2 regions of the Bacillus sp. PK6-013 genome follow, and region 1 is predicted to be linked to the other one. Evidence: a T-box and tRNA genes for the amino acid it is inferred to sense, from the RefSeq annotation. Region 1 holds a T-box; the other holds one or more tRNA genes.
What was found. A T-box is a leader RNA that pairs with one kind of tRNA and senses whether it is charged. The one in region 1 lies ahead of tyrS (tyrosine--tRNA ligase), so its partner is inferred to be a tRNA-Tyr.
Positions count from the first base shown of each region.

Region 2: it encodes a tRNA-Tyr, which carries the amino acid that the T-box ahead of tyrS (tyrosine--tRNA ligase) is inferred to sense. The anticodon was not compared.

Region 1 is NZ_CP096417.1:1,175,557-1,183,774, reverse strand. It holds gene M1E03_RS06025 (hypothetical protein) at 1-10, shown strand, start outside; gene M1E03_RS06020 (DUF805 domain-containing protein) at 286-723, opposite strand; gene M1E03_RS06015 (hypothetical protein) at 1,189-1,431, opposite strand; gene M1E03_RS06010 (hypothetical protein) at 1,455-1,601, opposite strand; gene tyrS (tyrosine--tRNA ligase) at 1,733-2,998, opposite strand; T-box leader at 3,047-3,287, opposite strand; gene acsA (acetate--CoA ligase) at 3,341-5,059, opposite strand; gene M1E03_RS05995 (GNAT family N-acetyltransferase) at 5,215-5,847, shown strand; gene M1E03_RS05990 (acetoin utilization AcuB family protein) at 5,869-6,513, shown strand; gene M1E03_RS05985 (acetoin utilization protein AcuC) at 6,510-7,670, shown strand; gene motS (flagellar motor protein MotS) at 7,734-8,218, opposite strand, start outside.
Region 2 is NZ_CP096417.1:4,099,840-4,108,057, forward strand. It holds gene M1E03_RS20535 (CdaR family protein) at 1-8, opposite strand, end outside; gene cdaA (diadenylate cyclase CdaA) at 1-822, opposite strand; gene rsiW (anti-sigma-W factor RsiW) at 988-1,608, opposite strand; gene sigW (RNA polymerase sigma factor SigW) at 1,622-2,185, opposite strand; gene rocF (arginase) at 2,409-3,323, opposite strand; tRNA gene M1E03_RS20560 (tRNA-Gln) at 3,449-3,520, opposite strand; tRNA gene M1E03_RS20565 (tRNA-Tyr) at 3,525-3,609, opposite strand; tRNA gene M1E03_RS20570 (tRNA-Thr) at 3,618-3,690, opposite strand; tRNA gene M1E03_RS20575 (tRNA-Val) at 3,750-3,825, opposite strand; tRNA gene M1E03_RS20580 (tRNA-Glu) at 3,989-4,063, opposite strand; gene M1E03_RS20585 (2-thiouracil desulfurase family protein) at 4,248-4,700, shown strand; gene murQ (N-acetylmuramic acid 6-phosphate etherase) at 4,875-5,792, shown strand; gene M1E03_RS20595 (MurR/RpiR family transcriptional regulator) at 5,811-6,668, shown strand; gene M1E03_RS20600 (PTS transporter subunit EIIC) at 6,685-8,052, shown strand; gene pbp4b (penicillin binding protein PBP4B) at 8,119-8,218, shown strand, end outside.

The DNA.
Region 1 (8,218 bases):
TTATTTATAAAAAACTCCCGGAAGGCTTCGATGAGGGCTAAGATCCGTCCCGCGATACGAGGGGCATGAACTTCAGTGACTGCTTTTGTTTTAGCCTCGCCCATTTGACTGTCTCCGGTATCTCAAAACCATCTTGAATCGTCACTGAAATTGATATGCCAAACAATCTTCGGAAATACGGGCATCTCTCATTAAAAATCAAGTTAACAGTCGTTCCCCTTCGGTCTTCTTCAGACTATAAAAAACCCCAATCGCCAGATGATTGTCTAACAATTGGGGTGCAATTTACGATACATTTACTTTTGGATCTGGTCCATATTGATTTTCTTTTGTTTCGCCAGCCTGACAGTAAAAAATCAGCAGAATGACAGCACCGATAATCGGCAACAAGCCAATTAAAATCCACCAGCCGCTTCTTCCGGTATCATGCAGCCTGCGGACATTGACAGCCAAAGAAGGCACCAAAACAGCCAACTGATAAATTAAGATCAGGACGTACCCGAGGAATCCACCGCCATACCCGATGATATATCCTACTTGATATCCATCATATCCTTCCGCTGTCATGATTCCTGAAATAAATAAACTTACGATCATTACTGTTAAGATAAATAAAATAAAACATATGATACCGTTAAACAAATGAAACAACCAATATTCCTTTCGTCTTGCTCTCCCTTCAAAATTCGCATAATTCCTCAAGCCTTTCCAAAACCACTTCATACAAGTTCCTCCATTGTCAAATCTATAAATTTGCGAAAAACATATGAATTATACCATAAAATATCATTATCAACCATTTATTTGAAGGATGCTCCCAAGTCATCTTAGAGGAACATTTTTTTAATTGGAATTTGAGCTTGTGCCTTTTCAAAATTTCAGTTCTCATTTCACCATTGCTTCTGTATAATATGAATCATCCATTTCGCCTCTGTAGCTCTAGAAGGGAAGAGCGCCGTAAAACATTGTAGGAACGGGTCGCAAGGCAAGGGTTTCAGAAGCACCGAAAAGCAAATAGCTGAGACAGGTGGAATTCCTGTCGGTGAAAGTCCGTAGGGAAGCGTGTTCTCCCCTAGCCTATGCTTACGAGAGGAGTGCGGGTTCGAATCCCGCCGGAGGCATTGTTCTTTGTTCTCGAAGAAGAAGCCAAAAAAACAGACAGAAATTCACTGTCTGTTTTTTACGGCTTTAATCTGTCATATATTCCATCATCCGGCACAGGCATACGAGAGGAGAGGACATTCCTTTTTCCTGTATGAAGCTCTTCAATTCTTCCCGTGCATATGTCTGGAAATCAATGGGTCGGCTTGATCCAGCACTATCTTCTTTCATGATGACGGGAGACCCGGCTTCAAAGTATTGATTGTACCCTTCGTTAACGGCTATGATGTCCGGCTGATGCGCGGAAATTTCTTCGCGGAACACCTTCATACCAAGGGGGCCCTAAAGACCCTCTACTTCAGCCACTTTGCTGCATTTTCCGTCTGATTCAATTGATTGTATCCGTCAGCTGACTGCTGCGCCTCTTGTTTTCGTTCCGTTTCCAGCTGCTTGTTGTAATCTTCCATAAACTTTTCTTTCGCCGCAATGAACAGGTTCATGCTACATTCCTCCCTCTTCAACGATGAAAATGCTCTACCTATTACATCTATATTTTTGACATTTCCTGAATGAACATACATGAAACATACGGACACAAAAAAACCCTTGCCGTTTGGCAAGAGCTTTTTGATTATTTATAAGTCAGCAGGAAGTATTTCTTTTTACCGCGGCGAATGACGGTAAACTGTCCTTCGATGCGGTCGTCGCCGGTGAGGACGTCCGCAACATCGGTGCGGCGCTCGCCGTTAACGTATACCGCGCCGTTTGTGATATCTTCGCGCGCCTGGCGTTTAGACGGAGACAGCTTGGATTGGACGAGCACCTCAACAAGAGGCAGTTCATCCGCTTTCTCAAGTTCCATGGAAGGAACCCCTTTAAAGCCGACCTTCACTTCTTCAGCAGTCAGCTGTTTAATATCTCCGCTGAAGAGTGCTTTTGAGATGTTGACAGCCTGCTCAAACGCTTCACGGCCGTGTACAAGAACGGTCACTTCTTCGGCGAGGCGCTTTTGCGCTTCGCGTTTTTCAGGCGCCGTCTCTGCTTTTTCAGCGAGATCTTCAATTTCTTCTTTGGACAAGAAAGTGAAGTATTTTAAGTATTTCACGACATCCCTGTCGTCGGTATTGATCCAGAACTGATAAAACTCATATGCCGATGTCTTCTCTTTATCAAGCCAGATCGCGCCGCCTTCCGTTTTTCCGAACTTCGTGCCGTCTGCTTTTGTCACAAGCGGAATCGTCAATCCGAAAGCTTTTGCATTCTCTTCAGATTTGCGGATGAGCTCGAGGCCTGACGTGATATTGCCCCACTGGTCACTTCCGCCGATCTGCAGCTTGCATTCCTGGTTTCTGTACAAATTCAAGAAATCGAGAGACTGTAGGATCATGTAGCTGAATTCAGTATAAGATATGCCCGTCTCGATTCTGGAGCTTACCGTATCTTTGGCAAGCATGTAATTGATTCCAAAGTTTTTGCCGACATCGCGCAGGAAATCAATGACGTTCATTTTGCCGATCCAGTCATAGTTGTTCGCCATAATCGCCGGATTTTTTTCAGCTTCAAAATCCAGGAAACGCGAAAGCTGGTTTTTGATTTTCTGCGACCATTCGCGGACGATTTCTTCATTGTTCAGCGTGCGCTCCGCTTTCTTTCCGCTCGGATCGCCGATCAGGCCCGTCGCTCCGCCTACGAGCGCAATCGGACGATGTCCGGCCAGCTGAAAGCGGCGAAGCATTAATATCGGCAACAGGTGTCCGATATGCAGACTGTCAGCTGTCGGATCAAATCCGGAGTATAAGCTGATTTTTTCTTTATCCAGCAGTTCTCTCAAGCCTGCTTCATCGGTTTGCTGCTGAATCAGTCCCCTGAAGGACAAATCATCAAGTAAGTGTGTCATCATCATTTAGCTCCTTTTTTCCAAAAATAAAACGCCCCTTCGCAAAAACGAAGGGACGATAAAAATCGCGGTACCACCCTGCTTAAAAGAACGCATGGCCGCGCTCTTTTCACTCTCAATGATAACGGAAAAGCTTCCGTTCTTCTGCTACACAAAGCCCGGGAGACTTTTTTCGCAAAAGCGGTTCGTGAGTGTAATTCAAACCATCCATATGTGCTGATTTTCACCGGCCATCAGCTCTCTAAGACAGGGAAGGATGCGTTTTACTGATCTCAGTCTTCACCTTTTGAATATTCGACTAAATCTTTTTTAACATAATATTTTTGCATTGTCAATGAGACATCAGTCTTCCATCGATGAGAGATCGCCTGCCGGAAGGTTCAGCTCCCAAGCTTTCAGGACGCGTCTCATGATCTTTCCGCTTCTTGTTTTCGGCAGTTTATCCTTGAATTCGATTTCCCTTGGCGCGGCGTGTGCGGCCAAACCTTGTTTCACGAACTGCCTGATTTCTTCTTTTAACGAATCTGACGGTTCATAACCGTCCCTCAAGGCGATAAATGCTTTAATAATTTCACCGCGGACGGGATCCGGTTTGCCGATGACGCCTGCTTCAGCGACAGCTTGATGTTCAATAAGCTTGCTTTCGACTTCAAACGGGCCGACGCGCTCGCCCGATGTCATGATGACATCGTCGATCCTTCCCTGGAACCAGAAGTATCCGTCTTCATCCATGTAGGCGGAATCTCCTGACACATACCAATCCCCCGGCATAAAATAGGAGCTGTATTTTTCAGGATTGTTCCAGATTGAATGCATCATCGACGGCCAGCCTTTTTTAATGGCGAGATTTCCCATTCTGTAAGGAGGCAGTTCATTTCCCTGGTGATCGACGATTGCAGCCTCTACGCCTGGAATCGGCTTGCCCATCGATCCCGGTTTAATTTCCATGCACGGGTAATTGCAGATGAGCTGCGCTCCTGTTTCGGTCATCCACCATGTATCATGAATCCGGTTGCTGAAGACTTTATGCCCCCATCTGATGACTTCAGGATTTAACGGCTCCCCTACGCTTAAAATATGCCGTAATGAGCTCAGATTATATTTGTTTACGAGATCGTCGCCAGCACCCATCAGCATCCGAAAAGCCGTTGGCGCGCTGTACCATACCGTCACTTCCATTTTTTCAATCGTTTCGTACCATGCTTCGGGACTGAATCTGCCGCCTACGACAACATTCGTTGCTCCATTCAGCCATGGACCGAAGATCCCGTAGACCGTTCCGGTAACCCAGCCTGGATCAGCCGTGCACCAATAAATGTCATCGTCGTGCAGATCAAGAACCCATTTGGCTGTTTGATAATGCTGAATCATTGCTTTGTGGACGTGGAGAACCCCTTTTGGCGCGCCGGTCGAACCCGATGTATAGTGAAGCAGCATCCCGTCTTCCTGATCCATCCATTCAATCTCAAGATCAGTATCTGCTTCAGCCGCTTTCGCGTAATAATCGATGACAGCCCCTTCTTCCTTTACGCCTTCTCCAACGACAATGATTGATTCAAGATCCGGAAGTTCGCCGGCCGGCACCCGTTCAAGCAATTCCGGCGTCGTCACGATAACCTTCGCTCCGCTGTTTAAAAGCCTGTCTTTGACAGCGCCTTCCATAAATGCTTCAAACAACGGCCCGACGATCGCTCCCAATTTGACAGCGCCGAGAAGAATAAAATAAAGCTCGGGTGATCTCGGCATAAAAACAAACACACGGTCTCCCTTTCCCACATTGGCATGCTGCTTTAAGACATTCCCGGCTTTATTCGTTTCATTTTTCATCTCTCTGAAGGTGTACTTTTCTTCGCGGACCGGATCTTTGTAGTAAAATGCCACTTTATTTTTCAAATTTGACTCAGCGTGGCGGTCGATCGCTTCATAAGCTGCATTGATTTTTCCCGTTTTGTGCCATGAAAAATGTTTTTCGGAATCCTTCCAGTCAAATGTCCGGTATGCTTCATCATAGTCTTTCAAGTTGTAGTTTCCCTTTTCTGCTGGCAACGCTTTCAATTCCATGCCCATCCCCCTTTGTTCGCTCATCAAAATATATTATAGTATAGATTTTTTATTTTCTCAATTTTTAAAAAATACTCTTCCATCCTATGAAAACGCTTAATATTTTGGTATGTTATGTATAAAAGACTTCAACTAAGATGTAAGGCGGTGGATACGTGGAGCATCACAAAACTTATCATGCCAAAGAATTGCAGACAGAGAAAGGCTCCGTGCTGATAGAGGGCCCTATCAGTCCCGAAAAACTCGCACAATATGAATTTCACAACGAGCTTACAGCCTTTCGCCCATCTCAAAAACAACATGAAGCATTAATCGAAATCGCAGGGCTTCCCGAAGGACGGATCATCATCGCCCGTTTCCGGCAAACCATTGTCGGCTATGTGACATATGTTTATCCAGACCCGCTTGAAAGATGGTCTGAAGGAAACATGGAAAATTTAATTGAGCTTGGAGCCATCGAAGTCATTCCGGCGTTCAGGGGTCACTCTGTCGGGAAGACGCTGCTTGCGGTCAGCATGATGGATCCGCAGATGGAAAAATATATCATCATCACGACTGAATATTACTGGCATTGGGATCTAAAGGGGACTAATAAAGATGTTTGGGAATACAGAAAGATGATGAAGAAAATGATGAATGCCGGAGGGCTTGTCTGGTTTGCGACAGACGATCCGGAAATCAGCTCCCATCCCGCCAACTGTTTAATGGCCCGCATCGGAAAAGAGGTCAGTCAGGAGTCGATCGAGCGTTTTGACAGACTCAGATTCCACAATCGTTTTATGTATTAAGGGAGCAAAGGGGACCTGAATATGATTGTTGAAAAAATCATGAAACGGGATGTTGTGACACTTTCCAGAACGGATACGATTGAAGAAGCGATCAAACGCATGCGAACATTTCATATTAAACACCTTCCCGTCATCAATGAACGGGGAACGGTCATAGGCATTGTCACGGACAGGGACGTCAAAACAGCAAGTCCGAGTATTTTTGCCCAAAACAGATCTGACGAAGATTTAAAAAAGCCGGTGGAACTGATTATGTCAAAAGAAGTGATCACCGGTCACCCGCTTGATTTTGCCGAAGAAATATCAGCTGTTTTTTTCGAACACGAAATCGGCTGCCTCCCGATCGTAAAAAACGGGAAGCTTGTCGGCATTGTGACAAAATCCGATTTGCTGCATACGTTCGTCCAGCTGACAGGAGCCCATTTTCCAGGCTCCCAAATCGAAATCAAAACCAATCATATCGCCCGTAGCCTCGCTGATATCAGCGCCATTTTCAGCAGGCGCCAAATCGCCATATTGAGCGTGCTCGTATATCCCGGTGATGAAGATGATTCGAAAATACTCGTGTTTCGCGTTCAAACGATGAATCCCGCCTCTATCATCAAAGACGTGAAGTCCAAAGGGTATCAGGTTCTTTGGCCGGCTGTTCAAAGGGATTTGCCATGAAGGACAGCGTATTTATTTTTTCTCCCTCTTACCAAACCTATCAATTTCATCAAGATCACCCGTTTAATCAGCTGCGAGTCTATGTAACATACGATCTTTTGAATACGGTCGGCGCATTTGAACCGGGAGAAACGATTGCTCCGCGCATAGCGACAGAAGCCGAGCTCGGCCTTGTTCACACAGGCGATTATATCAAGGCCGTCCAGCTTGCAGGGGCGGGAAAACTCCCGGCAGCCGAAAGCGAAAACTACGGGCTTGGAACAGAAGATACCCCTGTCTTTGCCGGGATGCACGAAGCCGCCTCCCTTTTGGTGGGCGGAACACTGACAGCTGCAGACTATGTCATGACGGGCAAAGCAAGACACGCCCTCAATCTCGGAGGCGGGCTTCACCACGGATTCAGAGGAAGAGCTTCAGGATTTTGCGTCTATAACGACAGTTCAGTTGTGATACGATATTTGCAGAAAAAATATCATGCGAAGGTTTTATATATTGATACGGACGCCCATCACGGCGACGGGGTGCAGTTTACGTTCTATGATGATCCTTCCGTGTGTACCGTCTCGATTCATGAAACCGGCCGCTACCTTTTCCCGGGAACGGGGCAAGTACAGGAAAGAGGTCATGGCGAAGGCTACGGCTACGCTTTTAATATCCCGCTCGATGCCTTCACAGAAGATGAGTCTTTTCTTGAATCCTACCGGACGGCTGTTTCTGAAATAGCCGAGTTTTTCAAACCGGACGTTATTTTGTCGCAAAACGGAGCTGACGCGCATTACTACGATCCGCTGACACACTTGTGCACGACGATGAAGATTTACGAAGAGATTCCAAAGCTCGCTCACGAACTTGCACACACCTATTGCAACGGAAGATGGATCGCTGTCGGCGGAGGCGGGTACGACATTTGGCGCGTCGTACCGAGGGCATGGGCAAGAATCTGGCTTGAAATGAAAGGAATGAAACCTGAGGATAAGATGCCTGAAAAATGGCTGAAAAAGTGGGGGAAGCAGGCATCTGTCCGACTTCCTGCCAACTGGTCCGACCCGGCAGATTTGTATCCTCCGATTCCAAGAAAATCCGAAATAACGGAAAAAAACGCCCAAACCGTTGCCAAAGCTCTTTATCCGATTCGCTCTGCCAAGCGCGCCACTTAATGCAAAAAATCCCGGCGTACAGAAAAGGCCTTGCTTTTATGCAAGACCTTGCTTTCTTCTCATTTATTTTTTTGCGATGACAATTTCGACGCGCCTATTTTCCTTCATATGGCTCTCTGTGCGGTTGTCCTTGACCGGTTTTGTATCGGCATAACCGATGGCAAGAAAACGTGAAGAGTCGAGCTTTTCTTTCGACGTAAAGTAGCCGATCACAGTGCTCGCCCTTGCCGCAGAAAGCTCCCAATTGGATGGAAAACGGTAAGTCGAAATCGGGCGGCTGTCCGTATGCCCCTCCACACGGATCGGGTTGGACACTGATTTGAGAAGGACGGCGATTTTATGCAAAAGCGGGTGAGCCTGGTCTTTCAGATCCGCTTTTCCCGAATCAAACAAAACCGCTTCCTGAAGGACGAGGATGATGCCCCGTTCATCACGCTTGGCCGCTATCAAACTTGACAGTTCATTTTTTTCAATATAGTCGTTGATTTTCTTTAATAAATCTTCTTGGCTTTTAGCCGTTTTTTCAGCCTTCTGATCGTCCGCGTTTT
Region 2 (8,218 bases), 1.4 Mb from region 1:
TTATCCATTTTTCTTCGCCCTCCAATACCAGCGATTTGAGGAAGTTTCTCGCGAATTTTTCTTGAATTCCGCTTCAAGCATGTTTTTCAATGCCTCTTCCGATAAATCACGGTGAAGGTCTCCGTTTTTGGCGACGCTGATGCCGCCCGTTTCTTCGGATACGACAACCGTCAGACTGTCGGTCACTTCACTGATTCCCACTGCTGCTCTGTGCCTCGTCCCAAGCTCTTTTGAAATAAAAGGGCTTTCAGAAAGCGGAAGGTAGCAGGCGGCTGCAGCAACCTCATCATTTTTCATAATTACGGCGCCGTCATGAAGCGGTGTATTCGGAATAAAGATGTTGATCAATAGCTCAGAGCTGACCTTTGCATTTAAAGGGATCCCCGTTTCTATGTAATCGCCCATTCCCGTCTCCCGTTCAATCGTCAGAAGCGCGCCAATCCGGCGTTTCGCCATATATTTAATCGCTTTTGTAATCGCATCAATCGTTTTCTGCTGCTGCTCTTCCTCAGGTGTTCCGCTCCTCGAAAAAAAGCGCCCCCGCCCCAGCTGTTCCAGCGCTCTCCTCAATTCAGGCTGGAAGATGATAATGATCGCCAGGAACCCCCATGTGATCGCCTGGTCAACCAGCCACTGCAGGGTGCTTAATCCTAAATATTGACTGGCCAGCCTGACGAGAACAATGACCACGATTCCCTTTAAAAGCTGAACCGCCTTTGTCCCGCGGATGACCATCATTAATTTATATATTACGTACCAAACAAGGAGAATATCAACGGCATCGCCGAGGTACTGCAAGAAAGGGATATCCTCAAAAGCCATTTCCTCGTCCTCCAAGAATTCAGTCATTAGTAAGGTTAATATGTTTCAAAATGGTATGATCTATTATTTTTACATATACAGACGCTATTATAGCACAAATTGATTTTCCAAGTGAAATGGCGGCCCCTCATAAAAAAAGAGCAAAGCTCATTCGCCCGCTTTGCTCTACTCTTTAGACTCCTTCATGTCAAAAACCGATTTTCCGGTCGATTTAATCTTATACCACATCCAGTCGAACACTTCGTTGATCTCATGGATCTGACCAGTGACTTGTCCTGCTGAAGCCGTATATTTTTCGCCATTAACAATCGTGACATCGCCGTCGACTTTGCCTTCTATAATCAGCTTTCCGTTTTTCACGGTCACATCGCCTTTGACAACTTTGCCTTCAGGTACGATGACCGTGTTGTTTTTCACTACGAGATTGGGCTGGCTGGATACGCTGAAATCCTGATCGTTTTTCCAGCTGGAGAAAAAGCTGCCGCCCATCAAAATGATAAACAAAGCTGCCGCCACTAAAAACGGATGGGCTTTAAGCCACCTGTTGATCGATGCCGTTCGCTTTTCCTTCGGCAGATTCGCCAGCACATCGGCTGTAAAGTTCGCCGGAGCTGTAAGATGTGACGTGCTCTGGACAAGAGCGATGGATTTTTCCATTTCATGAAGGTGCTTTTTGCAGTCTTCGCATGATTGGAGGTGCTCTTTTAATTGCGATTCATCTTCCGGTAGTATGTCTCCGTCAAGGTATTTATGCATAAGCTGAACAATATGCTCCGGACAGCTCATTTCATCACCCCACTTAAAGATCCCTTAATTGTTTTCTGAGAGCCTCTCTGCCCCTGTGTATCCTCGTTTTCACCGTACCTACGGGAATATTAAGGATTTCACTGATCTCAATGAGTGAGAGCTCATCAATGTACTTTAATACGATGACCGTCCTGTATTTATCGGGAAGCCTTAAGATTTTTTCCTGGATGGTGCTGTGCAGCTCCAAAGAAACCACTTCATCCTCTGGAAGCGCAACATCCGCCGCAACCTGGGAATACATCGTCAGTCCTTCAGTCCCCGCCACCTCTGCATCCAAGTAATAGTCCGGCTTTTTTTTACGGATACGATCGATGGTCAAATTGGTTGCGATTCGATAAAGCCATGTGGAAAATTTCCGGTTGATATCAAAACTGTCGATATTCACGTATGCTCTGATAAACGCTTCCTGCGCAATATCTTCCGCCTCATGCGCATTGCCGAGCATACGGTAGCAAAGCTGATAAATTTTGTCTTTGTAAATATCCACGATGTCTGCAAATGCATTACGATCGCCTTTTTTCACCTGTTTGATTCTTTTTTTAATCATTGTTTCCATATTTATCTAACCTCTGCCTTCACCGGTCTTTATGTATACGAATTGATTTTTATAAGGTTTCATTAAATTCATAAAAATAGTTTATCAAATTTTTGGCAGGGTGTAGATGCTTTGACAGGGATCATGCGCTTAATATTAGCTTAAAATTATTATACAATCTAAATATTATGAAACTGAGACTTTTTTATAAAAAAAGCAGCCTAAGGCCGCTCTTCAACCGCACCTAAAGCAGCTTTTCGCCAAACAGCGACCCCATTAAGGCGACTGCCGCTTCAGCCGTCCTGTTTTTCTCATCCAATATCGGGTTGACTTCGACAAACTCAGCGGACGTAATCAGCTTCGATTCTTCCAGCATTTCCATCGCCAGGTGGCTTTCCCTGTAGCTGATGCCTCCCGCTACCGGGGTTCCGACACCCGGGGCATCGTTCGGATCAAGCGCGTCTAAATCGAGTGACAGATGGACACCGTCCGTTCTGCCGCGCAAATAGTCTATCGTTTCTTCCATCACCCTCGTCATACCGAGGCGGTCGATTTCATGCATTGTATACACTTTGATCCCTTTGTCGCGAATCAATTCTTTTTCCCCGTCATCAAGTGACCTCGCACCGATGATGACGATGTTCTCCGCTTTAATTTTCGTTTCTTTTCCATAGATGCCTGTCAGCCCTTCATGGCCGATCCCCAGGCTGATGGCGAGCGGCATGCCGTGAATATTGCCTGAAGGAGACGTTTCTTTCGTATTTAAATCAGCATGGGCATCATACCAGATCACACCCAGGTTTTGATAATGCTTCACAAGGCCGGCCAGCGTTCCGATCGCTATGCTGTGGTCACCGCCCAGCACGAGCGGAAAAGCACCTGAAGCCACGATCTTATCAACGGTCTCAGCAAGTTTTGCACTCGCTTTTGTAATCGCTTTCAAATTTCTCAGCTCTTCAGATGCCGGCTCCCCGCCTTCTTTCTCATCCTCTCTTTGCCCGATCGTCATATCGCCGAGGTCTTCAATATCCTGACAAAGGCTTTCCAACCGTTCATTAACACCGGCACAGCGAATCGCGCTCGGTCCCATATCGACTCCCCGCCTCAGCTGACCGAGATCCATCGGTACGCCGATCATTGAAATCTGCTGTTTTAACATATGATATCCCCCTTTCAGACCTTCATTGTACCTTCCAATTCGGAATTGACTCAACAAGACATTTTTTTGAATAGTTATACAAAAAAGACAAAATAAAAAGGACATCCTAACAGGATGTCCAAAAACTGGGCTAGCTGGATTCGAACCAGCGCATGACGGAGTCAAAGTCCGTTGCCTTACCGCTTGGCTATAGCCCAATAATGGTGGAGGGGGACGGATTCGAACCGCCGAACCCTGAGGGAGCGGATTTACAGTCCGCCGCGTTTAGCCACTTCGCTACCCCTCCAAAAACAGTGCCGGCCAGAGGACTTGAACCCCCAACCTACTGATTACAAGTCAGTTGCTCTACCAATTGAGCTAGACCGGCATGATACGGTATCTTATGCAGTTACCGGCGCGGTTGTGACAAAAACCGATCCAGAAAAATGGTGGAGGATGACGGGATCGAACCGCCGACCCTCTGCTTGTAAGGCAGATGCTCTCCCAGCTGAGCTAATCCTCCGCAGTACAGGACGTACAAGTGCATGCGTTGCAACAGGACGTTGCGATCTTAGCATGCCTTCCTTGCCTTTAAAGTACAAGTGCGCGTTGCAACAGGACGTTGCGACCTTAGCATGCCTTCCTTTTAAAAATTCCGGTATTCGCAGCGTGCTGTCCAAAAAAAATGGTGACCCGTACGGGATTCGAACCCGTGTTACCGCCGTGAAAGGGCGGTGTCTTAACCACTTGACCAACGGGCCATCATCGTGTTTCAAGCAGCTCTCGTAAAGCTGACAAAAGTTATTATATACAGGTTCCTCCCCATTTGTAAAGGGGTAAATTAAAATTTTTATTTTCAAATTTTTTATTCATAAACATTGAGAAAAACGCAGAAATTTTGTTTAAAATAGGGCTATCTGATGTGCAAGAGAGGGGACGCGAAAAATGATACTGGTAAGTTCATGTCTGGCCGGGGTGGAATGCCGCTATAACGGATCGCACAGCTATGTGGGGAAAATCAATAAGCTTGTTGAAGAAAAAAAAGCGGTGATTGCTTGTCCCGAGCTGCTCGGCGGATTTCAAACGCCAAGGGAACCGGCCGAAATTATAGGCGGGTCGGGAGAAGACGTTTTAGACGGCAGGGCGGTGATCAACACACAATCGGGAAAAGACGTAACAGACCTGTATATAAAAGGAGCTTATCTAACATTGGAGATGGCAAGGCAAATCAAGGCTGATACGATCGTGTTGAAGGAAAACAGCCCGTCTTGCGGCAGCGGCCATATATACGATGGAAGTTTCTCAAGCCAAAAAATAGCCGGCAACGGTGTTACAGCAGCGCTTCTGAAAAAAGAAGGCTTCCGTGTGATTTCCGAACACCAAATAGACGAGCTGTAATACCTGAACATAAGCGCAGTTCATCTGCGCTTTATTTTATGTCGGCAATCCGTTGTTTAGAACTTCATTGAAATAAAATTTTAATATTTACCTTTTTTTATTGAAATAATATTCCACCCTTAATATACTGAAAATTAAGAAATATATGCACTTCATCATCAGGAGGAGTTGTCGATGGAAAACAGCCATTTAGGTTCATTAACGACCGAACGCCGGAATGAAAGATCCAGGCGCATTCACCAGTCAAAGACGATTGATATTTTGAAAATCATCAATGATGAAGACAAAACTGTGGCCGAAGCTGTACAAGAAGTCTTACCAGAAGTTAAGACCGCCGTTGACTTCGCCGTCGGGTCGTTAAAGAAAGGGGGACGGATCATCTACATCGGTGCCGGTACAAGCGGGAGACTCGGCGTACTCGATGCAGCTGAATGCCCGCCGACGTTCAGCATATCTCCCGAGTCGGTCATTGGCATCATTGCAGGAGGAGAAAAAGCTCTGTACAAAGCCGTCGAAGGCGCTGAAGATCACGAGGCATTCGGCAGACGGGATTTATCAGCCGTTAACCTCTCAAACAATGATACCGTAATCGGAATCGCCGCCAGTGGTCGGACTCCATACGTTCTCGGCGCTTTGAAGTATGCCAGGGAAAGTGGCGCCAAGACCGTCTCACTGACATGCAACAAAAACTCGGCGATCAGCCAGGTGTCAGATCACAGCATAGAAGTGGTCGTCGGCCCTGAAGTTATTGCCGGATCGACGAGAATGAAAGCAGCAACCGCTCATAAAATGATTTTAAACATGATTTCAACGGCGGCCATGATCAAAATGGGAAAAGTCTATGAAAACCTCATGGTAGACGTAAAAGTAAGCAATGACAAATTAAAGGAGCGGGCGATTCGCATCATCCAAACGGTCACAGGTGTTCCAAAAGAAGCGGCGGCACTAGCGTTAGAAAAATCCCATAACCAGGTCAAAACCGCCATCATCATGCTGAAAACAAACGAAGATGCGGCCGCTTCCGAAAACCTGCTTGAGAAATCAGAAGGCGATATCGAAAAAGCTCTATCCATTTATGAAGACCAAGTTTAAAGAAGAAAGGAAGAAACAATGGCTGCAGGAGGATTGGAAATCATTCAGAATATGCTTCACAGATTGCCGCAATCTGAACGAAAGCTTGCCGAATACATTTTGAAAAACCCACACGAGGTCGTAAACGGCACCATTCAAGAGGTGAGCTCTTCGGCTAAGACAAGCGGGGCGGCGGCAATACGGCTCTGCAAATCTCTGGGGCTGAAAGGCTTTCAAGATTTAAAAATGAGGGTCGCCGGCGATTTAATGAAACCGTCTGATCAGGGATACCGGGATATCGAACCGCAAGAGCCGCTCCATTCAATCGTTCAAAAAACAACCAGCAATTCGATTCAGGCGATTCGCGATACCTTTGAAAACATTGACCACGAAGATCTTCAAAAAGCGATTCAAATACTGATCAACGCAGAAACGGTTCATTTTTGCGGGATCGGGGCTTCAGGAATCGTCGCACAAGATGCCCAGCAGAAATTTTTGCGCATCAATAAAAAAGCCACCGCTTTTAGTGATATGCATCTTGTCGCGACATTAATCGCCAATGCCGGCGAGAATGACGTTCTGTTTGCCATATCCCATTCAGGAGAAACGCATGAAATCGCCAATGCAGTCAGACTCGCCAAAAAACATGGCATTAAAACCATTGGACTGACGCGGTTTGGACAGTCTGCTGTCTCTTCATTAAGCGATATCGCCCTGTATACGTCATGCTCAAACGAAGCGCCGTTTCGCAGCGCCGCCACCTCCTCTCGTTTAACTCAGCTTTACATGATTGACATTCTGTTTTTAGGCATAGCCGCGGAGCGCTATCAGGACATCATTCAGTATATTGATCAAACAAAAGCGGCCATCCGCATGATGGGAATGAGCGAATTGTAAAAAAGGGGGATATAAAATGAGCGATGAGAAAAAATATGCCGGCCTGGCAAAACTGATTTTACAACACATCGGCGGCCCGTCTAACGTCGCGGATTATACCCATTGTATGACGCGCCTGCGCATCACGCCTGTCAACAGTCAAAAAACCGACATCGGCTCAATCAAAGCGCTTGAAGGCGTGATTGGCGTCGTTGAGGAGGAAACGCTTCAGATTATCCTCGGCACCGGCGTCGTACAGCACGTATCAGACGAATTCGGGAAGTTGCTTCAATCCGCGGAAGACGTTGACTTAAAACAATCCGCAGCCAAACATAAAGCTGAGATTTCCAAGAAAAACGCGACGCCTTTTAAATTGTTTCTTCGGCGGATCGCAAGCATTTTTATACCGCTGATCCCCGCTTTGGTCGCCTCAGGCTTGATTACCGGAATCACCAAAGCCGTTATCCAAGCAGGCTGGCTCGCTGAAACATCACAAACCGCCATTATTTTAACGGTAATAGGTTCAGGTTTATTTACGTATTTGGGCATCCTGGTCGGGGTCAATACGGCGAAAGAATTCGGCGGCTCCCCCGCACTCGGCGGATTAGCCGGTATTTTAATCATTAACCCGGCCGTTGGTGATATTTCGCTTTTCGGTGAAGCGCTTTTGCCGGGACGCGGAGGTTTAATCGGTATTTTATTCGCAGCTGCATTTATCGCTTTTCTCGAAAAACGGGTCAGGCGCCTTGTACCTCATTCACTCGACATCATCATCACACCTACAGTCTCCCTTCTCATCACAGGAATCGTCACTTACGTTGTCTTCATGCCTGTCGGCGGCTTGATATCTGACGCCATTACGTCAGGACTTCTCGCCATCTTAGATCTCGGCGGCATTATCGCCGGCTTTGTACTGGGGGCCACCTTCCTTCCGCTCGTCGTAACCGGACTGCACCAGGGATTGACACCCGTTCATATGGAATTAATCAATTCAATCGGCGATGACCCGTTGCTGCCGATTCTGGCTATGGGGGGCGCAGGTCAAGTAGGCGCCGCTTTTGCGATCTATTTCAAAACAAAAAAAGCAAAGCTCAAAAGAGCCATTGCCGGCGGACTGCCGTCAGGCCTGCTCGGAATCGGTGAACCGCTCATATTCGGTGTGACTCTTCCACTCGGACGTCCGTTTTTAACCGCGTGCCTCGGCGCCGGAGTAGGTGGAGCCTTTCAAGCGTATTTCAAAATCGCGACCGAATCGATAGGCGTATCAGGTCTTCCTTTGTCATTTTTAGTCCATACCCACCAAGTTCTTTTGTATATTCTCGGTTTGTTTATTTCCTATGCTGCCGGCTTTGCCTTAACATATCTCTTTGGTTTTAAAGACGATATGGCAGTTGAATTTGATTAAACGTTTGTTTAAAATTCCCACTATACATTTTTTGACAGAAAGGAGTGAAGCAAGCTGAAAAAGTTTATGATCAGCGCTGCCACATCGTCCCTATTGTTGCTGACATGCTTTTTCCCGCTTCCGTCATCAGCACAGACTGCTATTGCGAACGAGACAACAGGTCAGC